One region of the Pseudoclavibacter sp. RFBJ3 genome, then DNA from elsewhere that is predicted to be linked to it. Evidence: predicted binding sites of a transcription regulator. Region 1 holds the regulator's gene; the other holds the start of a gene.
The links. Region 1 encodes HrcA, which represses chaperone genes, less so after heat shock. Its sites were predicted from a motif close to TTNGCACTCGNNNNNNNCGAGTGCNAA; they were not measured.
Positions count from the first base shown of each region.

Region 2: C5E07_RS15470 (Hsp20/alpha crystallin family protein) is a predicted target of HrcA. The motif match lies at 5,185-5,211, and genes of this name have one in related genera.

Region 1 covers NZ_PSXZ01000004.1:245,131-252,403, forward strand. Annotated here, with positions in the region: gene dapB (4-hydroxy-tetrahydrodipicolinate reductase) at 1-714, shown strand, start outside; gene C5E07_RS04975 (hypothetical protein) at 711-1,172, shown strand; gene C5E07_RS04980 (TIGR01777 family oxidoreductase) at 1,191-2,144, opposite strand; gene hemW (radical SAM family heme chaperone HemW) at 2,285-3,496, shown strand; gene C5E07_RS04990 (DUF4870 domain-containing protein) at 3,503-4,066, opposite strand; gene hrcA (heat-inducible transcriptional repressor HrcA) at 4,220-5,251, shown strand; gene dnaJ (molecular chaperone DnaJ) at 5,340-6,425, shown strand; gene C5E07_RS05005 (16S rRNA (uracil(1498)-N(3))-methyltransferase) at 6,427-7,197, shown strand; gene C5E07_RS05010 (histidine triad nucleotide-binding protein) at 7,207-7,273, shown strand, end outside.
Region 2 covers NZ_PSXZ01000015.1:345,501-352,773, reverse strand. Annotated here, with positions in the region: gene mmsA (multiple monosaccharide ABC transporter ATP-binding protein) at 1-237, opposite strand, end outside; gene chvE (multiple monosaccharide ABC transporter substrate-binding protein) at 400-1,521, opposite strand; gene xylA (xylose isomerase) at 1,743-2,936, shown strand; gene C5E07_RS15475 (xylulokinase) at 3,090-4,529, shown strand; gene C5E07_RS15470 (Hsp20/alpha crystallin family protein) at 4,681-5,094, opposite strand; gene C5E07_RS15465 (DNA-3-methyladenine glycosylase) at 5,292-6,224, opposite strand; gene C5E07_RS15460 (rhodanese-related sulfurtransferase) at 6,286-7,218, shown strand.

The sequences.
Region 1 (7,273 bases):
GGCGCTTCTGGCCGCATGGGAACACTGATCACACGGATCCTCGAGACGACCGATGGGCTCCGCTTCCATGCGGGGCTGACGAGTTCTTCTTCACTCGATGAGATGCTCGGCGCCGACGTGCTCATCGACGTCTCGCGGCTCGAGGCGTCGGAGGCGGCGGTTCCCTTCGCCCTCGAGCATGGCATCGACGTCGTCGTCGGCACGAGCGGCTGGGACGAGCAGCGGATCGCCGGTATCTCTGGCCTCGTGCCTCCGGAGCGTGCCGTCGTCTTCGTCCCGAACTTCTCTCTGGGCTCGGTGCTCGGCACCGCGCTGGCGAGTGTCGCGGGGCGCTTCTTCGAATCGATCGAGATCGTCGAAGCGCACCATGACAAGAAGGTGGATTCGCCGTCAGGGACCGCTGTGCGGACCGCAGAGCGCATCGCGACCTCGAGGGAACGGCCACTCGCCGCTGCGAACAGCGAGCAGGACGCTCGGGGGCAACTCGTCTCGGGCGTGCCCATCCACAGTCTGCGGCTACGTGGAGTCGTGGCAGATCAGCAGGTGATCTTCGGGGGAGAGGGTGAAGTGCTGACGATTCGCCACGAGACGATCTCGCAGGAGGCCTACGTGCATGGCATCAAGCTCGCCATCACGCATGCGGTTGAGACGCGGGGCACGACAGTCGGGCTCGACGGCGTGCTCGGCCTCGACGGACTGTCGGGTCGCTCGTGAAGAGCAACCTGGCCACGAAGCTCGGCGTCGCCGCCGTGACCCTGCTGCTGCTGCTCTACATCGTCTTCGTCTCGGGCATGGCGGTCTCACTGTTCGCGGGCGATATCGTCGCCAAGGTGATGGGTGCCGCACTCATCGTGTTCCCGGTCCTCGCGGTCGTCTTCGTGGCCCGTGAGCTGCTCTTCGGGATGCAGACGGAACGACTGCTCGGACGTATGGCGGACGCCGGCGAGCTGCCGGAGGACGACCTGCCCAAGCGACCGAGCGGACGCGTCGTCCGTGAGGCGGCCGACGAGGACTTTCCGAGGTGGAAGTCCGAGGTCGAGGCCGCTCCTGAAGACTGGAGGACGTGGATGCGCCTCGGTCTTGCGTACTCGGCCTCGGGGGACCGAAAGCGAGCCAGGGCTTCTCTGCGCGAGGGCATCCGCCTCGAGAAGGCCGCTCGCGCCAGGGCGTGAGCGTCCCGGCTCGAAGGGTCAGACCCCGGCGCCAGGCTCTGGCTCGAACTCCGGCGACTTGAGGGCCAGCTCGACGGCCTGACCCGCGGTGCGATCCTTGAAGGTGAAGCCCGCGTCGAGCAGGCGCTTCGGGCGGATCTGCTGGTCGGCGAGGAACAGCTCACGGCCCGCCTTCTGGAGGGTGAGATCGATGAGCGTCGATGGCGCCTTGAGCTTGTAGGGGCGCCCCAGCTCGTCGGCCAGCTGCTGCTGGATCTCGTCGGCGGTCGCGGGTGTGGGGCCGACCAGGTTGTAGGGCCCCTGCGCGTCGTCGGACTCGAGCAGGAAGCGGAGCGCGCGCACTTCGTCGCGCAGGCTCACCCACGGCCAGTGCTGCGTGCCGTCACCCAGCTGCGAGAGCAACCCGACGCTTGCCAGGGTCTTCAGGACGGTCAGGACACCGCCGCGCCCCAGGACGAGACCGGTGCGGGCGAGGACGACCCTGGTGCCGTCCGGGGCTGTCTGAGCCGCGCGCTCCCAGCGGTCGACGACACGCGGGAGGAACTCGTCGGTCTCGGGCAGTGCCGAGTCCTCGTCGAGTACCTGCCCCGGCCGGTCGCCGTACGCGCCCGACGCGGAACCGTTGATGAGGAGCGCCGGGGGCGTGGAGGAGGCCGCCATGGCACCGGTGATCGTGAGCGTCGCGTTGACGCGGGAGCGAAGGATCTCCTTCTTCACGTTGTAGGTCCACGGCAGCTTGCTGAGCGGTGACCCGGAGAGGTTCACGACTGCATCCACGCCGTCGAGGACCCTCGCGTCCAGGGTTCGCTGGGCGGGGTTCCACCGGAACTCGCTGGCGTCCTTCGGGTCGCGCCTGACGAGCCGCGTGACGCGGTGGCCGTGCGCGTGCAGTTCCTCGATGAGACGGTGGCCGATCATTCCGGATGCGCCGGAGACGAGAACGTGCTTTGGGGAGGTCGCCTGAGTGCTCATGACCTCGAAGGTAGTCGTGTCAGTTGGGCGCGAGCGCAACGCGGGGCCGTGCTCGGCTGATCGCGCGCCTGATTGCGCCTAGGCTGTGCGGGTGCATCACGTGAACCTCGCCCCGAACACGGCCCAGCCGAACGGCCATCTTGGCGCCTAGCGCGCTGCCGCTCGGCGAGCCGGTGCCGCCGAGCGGAGAGCTCCCCGGCCAGGCACTGGTCGGCGCCGAGTCACGAGACTTCGGCGTCTACATCCACGTGCCCTTCTGCCGCGTGCGGTGCGGCTACTGCGACTTCAACACCTACACGGCGGAGGAGCTCGGAGGGGTCTCGCGTTCCAGCTATGCCGGCGAGGTGGAGAAGGAGATGGTGATCGCCGAGCGGGTGCTGAGCGGTGCCCCTCGCGAGGTATCCACCGTCTTCTTCGGTGGCGGAACGCCGACTCTCCTGCCCGTCAGCGACCTTGCGGCGATGCTCGAGGGAGTGCGCAGTCGCTGGGGCCTCGCCCCAGACGCGGAGGTCACCGTCGAGGCGAACCCCGACTCGGTCGGCGAGCGTGAGCTCGCCGAGCTCCGGGCTGCTGGAGTGACCCGAGTCAGCTTCGGGATGCAGTCCGCCGTCCCGCACGTCCTCAGCGTTCTCGAGCGCACCCACGATCCGGCACGCATCCCTATCGTGGTCGCCGCAGCGAAGCGAGTCGGGCTCGAGCCGAGCCTCGACCTGATCTACGGCACTCCCGGCGAGTCCATCGACGACTGGCGCCGATCGCTCGACATGGCGCTGGCGCAGGAGCCGCTGCACGTGAGCGCGTATGCGCTCATCATCGAGGAGGGCACGAAGCTGGCCAGGCAGATCCGCCGCGGCGAGGTGCCCGCTGTGGACGACGACCTGCAGGCCGACATGTACGAGCTCGCAGATGAGCGACTCTCAGCGGCCGGGTTCGAGTGGTACGAGGTCAGCAACTGGTCGCTCGACGGCAAGCACGCGTCTCGCCACAACCTCTCCTACTGGCGAGATGCGGACTGGTGGGGATTCGGGCCAGGCGCGCACAGCCACGTGGGTGGCGTGCGCTGGTGGAACGCCAAGCATCCGAGCGCCTACGCATCGAGGCTTGCTGAGGGCATCACCCCGGCCATGGGGCGCGAAGTGCTCGACGAGGAGACGAAGCGCTTCGAGCGGATCATGCTCGGCTCGCGTCTGCGGGAGGGCCTCGCGATCTCCGAGCTGGACGACTCCAGCGTCGTCGCCGAGCTCATCGCCGAGTCGCTCGTCGACGGGAGGGCCGCGCTGAAGGGCAGGCTCGTCCCGACGCTCCGCGGTCGGCTCATGGCAGACGCGATCGTGCGCCGAATCGCCGCCTGAGCCGGCTCAGCTCACGAACCGGAAGGTGACCGGGTACCGGTAGGGGAGACCCTTGTTCGCCTGGACCGCGCCGAGAATGGCGTAGACGACGACGGCAACCCAGAGCAGCGGGTAGAGGAGCGGGACGATCAGCGCCAGCGGGCCGCCGATCAGCGAGAGCAGCGAGATGACGCCGATGCCGAGGTACACGATCGCAACGGTGATGCCGAAGTTGAGCGCCTCCCGGCCCTCGCTGTCGGCGAGAGGCCCCCTCCGCCGCGTGACGAGCCAGAGGATGAGCGGCCCGACGGCCGGGGCGACGATGTTGAGCAGGTGATCGAAGGTTCCGACGAGGCGGTCGCCGTCTCGGGTCAGGGGCGGTTCTGTCCCATTCTGCGGGCCCGACTGCTGGTACTGCCCGCCCTGCGGGTGCCCGTAGGGAGCCTGCTGTCCGTACGGGACCTGCTGACCGTGGGGAGCCTGCTGCCCGTACGGTGGCTGCTGCCCGTAGGGTCCCGGCCGGTCGTATGGCGGCTGCCGAGGCTGATCCTGGTGTCCTGGCGGCGGGGTCGGTGCGTTCTGATCTGACACGGGGTTCCTCTCGTCGGTTTCGCCCACGCTACTGCGCGTGCCCTCCGAGGGCCTGGCATCCTGCTGGTGGCGCGAGCGGAAAGCGGTAGGATTGGCAGTCTCAGGTTCGGAGTGCCAGTCCGACTCGCAGCAGCTCGTCGAGGGAGGAGCATCGTGGTTTCAGACAGAAGCATGCAGGTGCTCCGCGTCATCGTCACCGACTACGTCACGAGTCGTGAGCCGGTGGGCTCCAAGTCGATCGCAGACCGTCACGATTTCGGCGTCTCCGCGGCCACCATCCGCAACGACATGGCACAGCTCGAAGACGCCGAGCTCATCGTCGCCCCGCACACGTCCTCCGGGCGCATCCCGACCGACAAGGGCTACCGACTCTTCGTCGACCGGCTCGCCGAGTTCAGGCCGCTCTCCGGGGCGCAGCGTCGGGCGATCGAGACGTTCATCGAGGGCAGCGACGACGTCGACGAGGTGCTCGGACGGTCGGTGCGACTGCTAGCGCAGCTCACCAACTCCGTCGCGATCGCGCAGTACCCCTCGCTCGCGAACGCCGCCATCCAGCACGTCGAGTTCGTCCTGCTGTCGAGCATGCGCGTCCTCACGGTCCTCATCACCGACTCGGGCCGCGTCGAGCAGCGCATCGGGCATCTGCGTGCCGAGGTGAGCGTCGAGCAGCTGCATGTGCTCCGGGACCGGCTGGCCGGCCGCCTCGTCGGGAAGACGGTCGCGCGCGCTTCGACGGAGCTCAGGGATGTCAGCGGCATCATGGGGGAGCGAGACGCGGAGCTCTTCGCGCCCGTCATCGCCAACCTGCTCGAGCTCGTCCTGGCGCACCGCCAGGAGCGCCTCGTCATGGCGGGCACCGCGAACCTCGCCCGGACCGAACGTGACTTCCCCTCGAGCATCCTGCCCGTCCTCGAGGCCATCGAGGAGCAGGTGGTCCTCCTGCGGCTGCTCGACGAGCTCCACTCCAGCCCCGAGGCCTACTCGGTCAGCATCGGCCAGGAGAACGTCGACCTGGGCCTCGGCGAGACGGCTATCTTGACGAGCGGCTACCGCAGCTCCGGGAGCGACGCGCGTCTCGGCGTCGTCGGGCCGACGAGAATGGACTACCCGAGGAATATCCAGGCCGTTCGAGTGGTTGCGAGTTACCTGTCACGGGTGCTCGACGAGCAGCACTCGGACGACTGACCCACACCGCCAGATCACTCGGCGGATGCACCCGGCGCCTGACAACGCAGGCGTGACACACACAGATGCAAAGAAGGAGTCGCCACTCTTGGCAGACCACTACGACGTGCTCGGCGTGAGCCGTGAGGCGTCCCAGGACGAGATCAAGAAGGCCTACCGCAAGCTGGCACGCCAGCTGCACCCGGACGTCAACCCGTCCGAAGATGCCGCGGAGCGCTTCAAGTCCGTCACGCACGCCTACGACACGCTCATCGACCCCGAGCGGCGCCGGCAGTACGACCAGGGCGGCCCAGATGGGCAGTCCTTCGGCGGCTTCGGCGACATCTTCGAGACCTTCTTCGGCCAGCAGGGCTCCCGCGGACCCCGCTCGCGCGCGGAACGCGGCCAGGACGCGCTCGTGCGCGTCGAACTCGACCTCGACGAGGTCATGTTCGGCACGCACCGGGACCTCGAGGTCACGACGGCGATCGCCTGCGAGAACTGCCAGGGCACCTGCTGCGCGCCAGGGACCTCGCCGACGACGTGCTCGGCATGCGGTGGGGCCGGGTCCGTGCAGCGACAGGTGCGCTCCATCCTCGGCATGGTCGTCACGAACCAGCCGTGCGCGCAGTGCCGCGGCTACGGCACAGTCATCGAGCACCCGTGCGACACGTGCCACGGCCAGGGGCGCGTCCGATCGAACGTGAGCATCCCGGTCGACATCCCGTCCGGTGTGGACTCCGGGCTGCGCATCCACCTTCCCGGTCGGGGCGAAGCCGGACCAGCAGGGGGAGCGAACGGCGACCTCTACCTCGAGATCCGCGTGCGCCCGCACGAGGTCTTCTCGCGAGACGGCGATGACCTCCAGTGCGTCGTCGAGGTGTCGATGGCCGACGCGATCCTGGGCACCTCGACCACGGTCGGTGCGCTCGACGGCGACGTCGACCTGCAGATCCCCGCGGGCGTGCAGTCGGGTGAGGTGCTGACCGTTCGAGGTCGGGGCATCACGCGGCTTCGCTCGACGCATCGCGGCGACCTCGACATCGCCGTCCAGGTCGTGACCCCGGCGAAGCTCGACGGCAGGTCGCGCAAGCTGATCGAGGAGTTCGCTGCCCGTCATCGCCACGAGGCCCCTCGCCTCGCGCGGGAGAAGCAGGGGATGTTCTCGAAGCTCCGCGACCGTTTCGGTCGCTGACGTGGCGTGGCTCTACCTCGTCGAGGACCTCGACGAGGCGCTGCGCGTCGGCGGCGTCGTCGAGGTGCGCGGCGCGGAAGCCAAGCACATGGCGGTCGCGCGGATGCGAGTGGGCGAACGTGTGCAGCTCGGCGACGGGCGCGGCTTCGTGGTCGACGGCGAGCTCGCTCTGAGTGAGCGCGACCGCGCACTCGTCACGGTCCTCGCCGCGCGGCGAGTGGCGCAGTCGGCTCCGCGTGTCACGGTTGTCCAGGCACTCGCGAAGGGCGGGCGAGACGACCTCGCCGTGCAGGTCGCGACGGAGCTCGGAGCCGCGGCGTTCGTGCCATGGCAGGCGAAGCGCAGCGTGAGCCGCTGGGACCAGAAGGCCGAGAAGGGCCGTGAGCGGTGGGCATCCATCGCCAGGGAGGCCAGCAAGCAGAGCCTCGCCGCGTGGGTCCCGGATGTGGCCCCGCTGCACTCGACGGGTGAGGTCGCAACGCTCGCCGGTCACGCGCCGATGCTGGTCCTCGACCCGCTCGGCGACACCTCGCTGCGCCAGGCCCTCGTCGAGCAGGTCCCGGCAGGCGCTTCCGGGCTGACGCTCGTCGTCGGGCCAGAGGGCGGCATCGACGAGAGCGAATTCGAGGCCTTCGAGGCTGCCGGCGCCAGGCGCGTGCACCTCGGCGCTGGCGTTCTTCGAACCTCGAGTGCGGCTCCCGCCGCGATCGCGGCGATCCTGGCGCTGAGCGGCACGTGGGACTCTCGGTCCCGCGCGAGTGCCGAGTCGTAGGCTGGTCTCATGTCGAGTTCAGAGCCGTCCATCTTCACGCGCATCATCAACCGCGAGATCCCAGCCGACATCGTGT
Region 2 (7,273 bases), on a different contig from region 1:
GATGACGATGCCGTCTTGCTCGCTGTCGTTGATGGTCTTGTACCGCACCTCGCGGCCATCGAACTCGATGGTCCCCTCGAAGGTGCCGTAGGGGTAGACGCCGCTCAGGACCTTCATGAGCGTCGACTTGCCCGCGCCGTTCTCGCCGCAGATGCCGTGCACCTCGCCGCGACGGACTTCGATGTCGACGCCCGCGAGGGCTCGCACACCGCTGAATTCCTTCACGATGTTCGACATCTTCAGGATTGTGTCGTCTTGCACCATTGCTCCGTCTCACTTTCCGAGCGTCACCGCTCGGCACTGCTGCGCCTCGAGGGCGCGAGCTGCAACAGAAGCGCGCTCGGGCTGGTGTGGGGGCACAGCCAGCCCGAGCGCGTTCAGTGTGGTGTCGGTGACTCGTTAGAGTCCGACGTCCGATGCCTTGAGGAAGCCACTGTCGATGAGCTTCTCCTGCACGGTGTCCTTCGTGACGACCTCGGGGTCGAGGAGGTACGAGGGGACGACCTTGACGCCGTTGTCGTAGCTCTCGGTGTCGTTGACCTCGACCTCGGTGCCCGCCTTGAGCGACTCGACCATGGCGAAGACCTGGTCGCCGAGGAGGCGGGTGTCCTTCCAGACCGTCATCGACTGCTTGTCGGCGAGGATGTTCGTGACCGATGCCTTGTCAGCGTCCTGACCCGTGAGGATGGGCCACTCGGAGCCGGGCGTGTAGCCGGCGGAGACGAGCGCCTCCGCGATGCCCTGGGCGAGGCTGTCGTTCGGCGAGAGGACGACGTCGACCTTCTTGTCGGCGTAGTTCGAGGCGAGACGGGTCTCCATCTCGTCCTGAGCGCCGGCGCTCTCCCAGCCCTGGATGCCGACCGAGGCCCAGTCGTCGTTCGATGCCGGCGACTTGCCGGAGCCGACGACGAGCTTGCCTTCGTCGATGTACGGCTTGAGGACGTCCCAGGCTCCGGAGAAGAAGAACTTGGCGTTGTTGTCGTCCGGGCTGCCGGCGAAGGGCTCGAGGTAGAACGGGCCGGGCTGGTTCTCGAGGTCCAGGCTGTCGACGATGTACTCGCCCTGGAGCTTGCCCACCGCGTAGTTGTCGAACGTCGCGTAGTAGTCGACGTTCTCCGTGTCGTTGATGAGGCGGTCGTAGGCGATGATCGTGACGCCTTCGTCAGCCGCATCCTGCAGCACCGGTGCGAGCACCGAGCCGTCGATGGCGGCGACGACGAGCACGTCGACTCCGGATGCGATCTGGTTCTGGATCTGCGAGATCTGCGTGTCCGGGTCGTTCTCGGCGTACTGCAGGTCGGTCGTGAAGCCGGCCTCGTCGAGCTTGCTCTGGAGCTGCGCTCCGTCGTTGATCCAGCGCTCGAGCTCGCGGGTGGGCATCGAGATGCCAACGCTCTCGACCTCGACTGCTGCTCCTGCTTCGCCGGTTGCTGCTGGGTCTGCTGGCGCGTCGCATGCGGTGAGACCGAGTGCGAGGCCTCCAACGACTGCGAGACCGAGCAACTTCTTCGTTGCTGACATGACGGTCATTTCCTCTCTGAAATGTGTTGCCCTAAGTTGTCGCGCCAAACATATACCCACTTGGGTCAGGTTGTGCAACCCCGTGTCAGATTCGTGACAAAACTGGCCCCAGGCGCCATCCGAACCCCGTCTCATCCGGAACTCGTGGTGGAAGTGACACAACGAAGTGCTATATGTTGCTCTCTGGAACTTATCAACGACGATACCTAGAACGGACTCCCATGTCTCTGACTCCCACCCCCGCAGACAAGTTCTCATTCGGTCTGTGGACCGTCGGCTACAACGGGACCGACCCGTTCGGCGGCCCGACGCGCGCCGACCTCGACGTCGTGCACGTCGTCGAGAAGCTCGCAGAAGCCGGCGCTTACGGCCTCACCTTCCACGACGACGACCTCTTCCCGTTCGGCTCGAGTGACGAGGTCCGCGACTCGCAGATCTCCCGCCTCCGTGGCGCACTGGATGCGACCGGGCTCGTCGTTCCCATGGTCACGACGAACCTCTTCTCCGCTCCCGTGTTCAAGGACGGCGGCTTCACCTCCAACGACCGCGACGTGCGCCGCTTCGCGCTGCGCAAGGTCCTCCGCAACCTCGACCTCGCCGCGTCGCTCGGCGCCGAGACGTTCGTCATGTGGGGCGGCCGCGAGGGTGCGGAGTACGACTCCGCGAAGGACATCCGCCAGGCCCTCGAGCGCTACCGCGAGGCCGTCAACCTCCTCGGCGACTACGTCACCGACAAGGGCTACAACATCCGCTTCGCGATCGAGCCGAAGCCGAACGAGCCCCGAGGCGACATCCTGCTCCCCACGGTCGGCCACGCACTCGCCTTCATCGAGACCCTCGAGCGCCCGGAGCTCGTCGGCGTGAACCCCGAGGTCGGGCACGAGCAGATGGCCGGCCTCAACTTCGCGGCCGGCATCGCGCAGGCCCTCTACCAGGGCAAGCTCTTCCACATCGACCTCAACGGCCAGCGCGGCATCAAGTACGACCAGGACCTCGTGTTCGGCCACGGCGACCTGCAGAACGCGTTCGCGCTCGTCGACCTGCTCGAGAACGGCGGCCCCAACGGCGGCCAGACCTACACGGGCCCCCGCCACTTCGACTACAAGCCCTCGCGCACCGAGGACGAGACGGGCGTCTGGGAGTCGGCGGCAGCGAACATGCGCACCTACCTCCTCCTCAAGGAGCGCGCGGCGGCCTTCCGCGCCGACCCCGAGGTGCAGGAGGCCCTCGCGGCATCCCGCGTCGACGAGCTCTCCACGAACACGCTCGGCGAGGGCGAGACCTACGACGACTTCCTCGCTGACCGCTCCGCCTTCGAGGACTTCGACGCCGACGCGTACTTCAACGGCAAGGGCTTCGGATTCGTGCGCCTGCAGCAGCTCGCGCTCGAGCACCTCATGGGCGCACGCGGCTAGCACACGCCCAACGACTGACGGGCTCCCCCGTCCCCGCGCAGAGCTGCGGCGGATGCACTCACCACGCGCGTGCATCCGCCCCAGCTCTGTCGTGCATGCTCGACCAGCACCTGAACCTCAACACAGCGCTCGCCCTACAGAAAGCAGACCACAATGCTCGTCGCCGGCTTCGACTCGAGTACGCAGAGCTGCAAGCTCGTCATCCGCGATGCGGAGACGGGTGCGCTCGTCCGCCAGGGGCGCGCAGCTCACCTCCCCGGCACGGAGATCGACCCGGCGAACTGGTGGGCTGCCGTCCAGGGCGCGACCGAGGCCGCCGGCGGGCTCGACGATGTGGCGGCGATCTCCGTCGCCGGCCAGCAGCACGGCATGGTCGCCCTCGACGCCGAGGGCCGCGTCGTCCGCGACGCCCTCCTCTGGAACGACACCCGCAGCGCAGGCGCAGCACGAGACCTCATCGCCGAGTTCGGCCAGGATGCGCTCGTCGAGCGCACGGGACTCGTGCCCGTCGCCTCGTTCACGATCACGAAGCTGCGCTGGCTGCGGGATGCGGAACCCGAGAACGCGGCGCGCGTCGCGGCCGTCGCACTCCCCCACGACTGGCTCACGTGGCGCCTCCTCGGCTACGGCCCAGCAGGCGAGAGCCCCCTCGGCCCGGACCTGACGAAGCTCACGACCGACCGCTCCGACGCGTCGGGGACCGGCTACTGGTCGCCGTTCACGCTCGACTACGACCGCGAGCTGCTCATCGCGGCGCTCGGCCACGACGCCGTCCTGCCCCGTGTGCTCGGACCGGACGAGGTCGCTGGGAAGACACCGGCCGGCGCACTCGTCGCCGCGGGCGCCGGCGACAACGCTGGTGCGGCGCTCGGTCTCAACGCGCGCGCGGGCGACGTCGTCGTCTCGATCGGCACCTCAGGCACCGTCTTCTCCGTCGCCGACCGGCCGGTGGTCGACCCCCGCGGTGGGCTGGCCGGGTTCGCGGACGCGACGGGAGCGTTCCTTCCCCTGTCCGCGACGCTCAACGCCGCTCGCGTCATCGACACGACCGCCGAGGTCCTCGGCGTCGACCACGAGGAGTTCGGTCGGCTCGCCGCATCGGCACCCTTGGGCTCTGGTGGTCTCGCGTTCGTGCCGTACCTCGACGGCGAGCGCACCCCCGACCTGCCGGATGCGACCGCGTCGCTCCTCGGCATGACCCGCGGCTCGTTCACCCGCGAGAACCTCGCCAGGGCCGCAGTCGAGGGCATGCTCGGCAGCCTCGCGCAGGCACTCGACGCCCACCGTGCGCTCGGTGTCGAGGCGAAGCGAGTCATGCTCATCGGCGGCGCAGCACTGAGCGAGGGCGTCCGCGCCGTCGCTCCGACGCTCTTCGATGTGCCTGTCGAGATCCCGGCACCCGGTGAGTACGTCGCCGACGGCGCGGCCCGCCAGGCCGCCTGGGTGGCGACCGGGACACGTCCGGACTGGCCCGTCGAGACGATCGCTCACCTCGAGCCCGCCCCCGACGCGGCACTCCGCAGCCGCTACGCCGCGGCCGCGAGGCTCGCCCGCGAGACCGAAGAGGCAGGAACGGGACTCCACGCCGCCTGACGCGAACGAAGGTGCGAGCGCGAGTCGAGGACAAGCGCAGAGACGCACAGCCCCACAGACGCGGGGACACGCAGAGAGGGGCAGCGCCGGCCGGCGCTGCCCCTCTCTGCGTCACAGGGACCGCATCACGAAGCGGTGATCACCGGGCCGCTCAGGCCTGGATGGTCTCGACCTTCGTGCCGCTCTCGACCTCGATCTTGCGTGGCTTCGCGCGCTCGCTGACCGGCACGGTCACGGTCAGCACGCCGTGCTCGTAGCTCGCCGCGATGCGCTCGGTGTCGAGACCCTGGCCGAGCGTGAACTGGCGGAGGTAGCTGCCGCCGTTGCGCTCACGGACGAGCCACTTGGCGCCCTCGGCGTTGACGGTGCTGCGCTCGGCGCGGATCGTCAGCTGCTGGCCGTCGAGGTCGACGTCGATCGAGCTCGGGTCGATGCCGGGCAGGTCGGCGGTGAGGATGTAGTGGTCGGCCTCGCGGTAGAGGTCGATGGGCATCGAACGCGGGCTGTTCGGTGCTCCCTGGAAAAGGCGTTCCATCTCCTGGAACGGATCGAAGACGCGTGCCATGTCGTTTTCCCTTCCTTGTACGCACGCTCGTCAGCGCGAGACGGTGCGGTGAACTTGAGTCGACTGGTGTCAACTTCCTTGAGCAGAAAATTAGCACTCTGCCCCATCGAGTGCCAGAAAGTTTGCTGAAAACCCCGTCAGCCGTGGGCGAACGCCCCCCCGAAAAGGTCAGCGCACGTCGACGCCGGGCGCAGAGCTCAGTGGGAGCGGTGGTCTTGCACGGTCATACGGGGGCCGTGCTTCGGGCGCGGGTTGCCCGCGAGCTTGATGAGCCGCACGACCCGCTCGCGGTGTCCGCGCCACGGCTCGAGCAGCTCCCGCATGCCGTCGTCGTCGACGTCGCAGCCCGCGAGCGCCCACCCGACCATGTTGGGGATGTGGTAATCGCTGAAGCTCGGGGCGTCAGGGTCGCCATGCGAGCGCTGCACGGTCTCGTTGGCCGTCCACACGCCGACCCCCACGATCGAGCGAAGACGGCGGAGCGGCTCCTCCGACCCCGTCGGCAGGCCGCTCGTGCGCTCGAGTGCCGACGCGACCGTCGCCGAGCGGATCACCGTTCCGGACCGCGAGTAGTCGACGCCGGCCCGATGCCAGTCCCAGCTCGGGATGCGCCGCCACTGCTCCGGCGTGAGCGGCAGGCGCAGGTGCCGCGGCACGAGACCGGCCGGCCCTGGCGCCGCGTCGGCGTGGTCGCGGTGCAGGATGTCCCAAGCGCGATGCGCCTCGAGGCCCGTGATCTTCTGCTCAATGATCGCCGCGCTCAGCGCCTCGAACACCGCGCCCGACTTCGGGAGCCGCAGCCCCTCGTTCCGTCGCCGCACATCCGCCAGCTCCGGCAGGGCGTCGAGACGGAGCTCGCTCCAGTCGTCGTCGCGGCCCAGCAGCGTGGGAGCCTCGTCGACCGCGATCTCGGCGGCCGCACCCCACGACACGACCCGCACCCCCTCCCGGGCCTGGCGGAACACCGTGGTCGCGCCTCCCGCCAGCGTGTGGGACGTGCGCCACACGTCCCGCGACACCGGATGCACCCAGCACGTCGGATCTCGCCTGCCCCGCATGAGGGGAGACAGGGTCTGCTGCACATCGACCGGTGACACCGGCCGATAGAGCGACATGACCCGATCTGGCATGCGGCAAGGGTACGCAGACCCACGGACATTCGGCGTGAGCCCCTCACCTAAAATCGTCCTCATGGCTGTCCCCAAGATCGTGCTCTACTACGCCTTCGCGCCCCTCGCCGACCCGGAGGCGATCCGCCTCTGGCAGCGCGACCTCGCGGCGTCCCTGGGGCTGCGTGGGCGCATCCTGATCTCCAAGGACGGCATCAACGGCACCCTCGGCGGCGAGCTGAACGCGCTCAAGCGCTACGTGCGCACCACCCGGGAGTACGCGGCCTTCAAGGACGCCGACTACAAGTGGTCGGCGGGCACCGGCCTCGACGAGCAGGGACAGAGCCTCGACTTCCCACGCCTCAGCGTGAAGGTGCGCGATGAGATCGTCAGCTTCGGGGCGCCGGGCGAGCTCGAGGTCGACGAGCACGGCGTCAAGGGCGGCGGCACCCACCTCGCACCCGACGAGCTGCACGCACTCGTCGAATCGCGCGACGAGATCGTCTTCTTCGACGGCCGCAACGCGATCGAGGCGCACATCGGCCGCTTCGAGGGCGCCATCGTTCCGGAGACCGGAACCACCCGCGACTTCATCGCCGAGCTCGAATCGGGCAAGTACGACGACCTCAAGTCGAAGCCCGTCGTCACCTACTGCACGGGTGGCGTGCGCTGCGAGGTCCTCTCAGCGCTCATGCTCAAGCGCGGCTTCAGCGAGGTGTACCAGCTCGACGGCGGCATCGTCCGATACGCGGAGCAGTTCGGCAACGAGGGGCTCTGGAAGGGCTCCCTCGCGGTCTTCGACGCTCGCGAGCACCTCGAGTTCGGCCCCGACACCGACGTCCTCGGCCGCTGCCGCGAATGCGAGAGGCCCACGCACCGCACCCAGAACTGCAGCGACCCCTCCTGCAGGGAACGCTTCGTCGCCTGTGCGGACTGCGGCGAGCGCGCACTCCACTGTCCCGAGCACACGCCCGCGGGCCTCAGTGCCGCGGCGGGGGCACCATCCGGTCGGTGACACGCCGGAGACGAAAGACATCTTCACAAATCGGAGATCTTGGATGTGGCGGCAC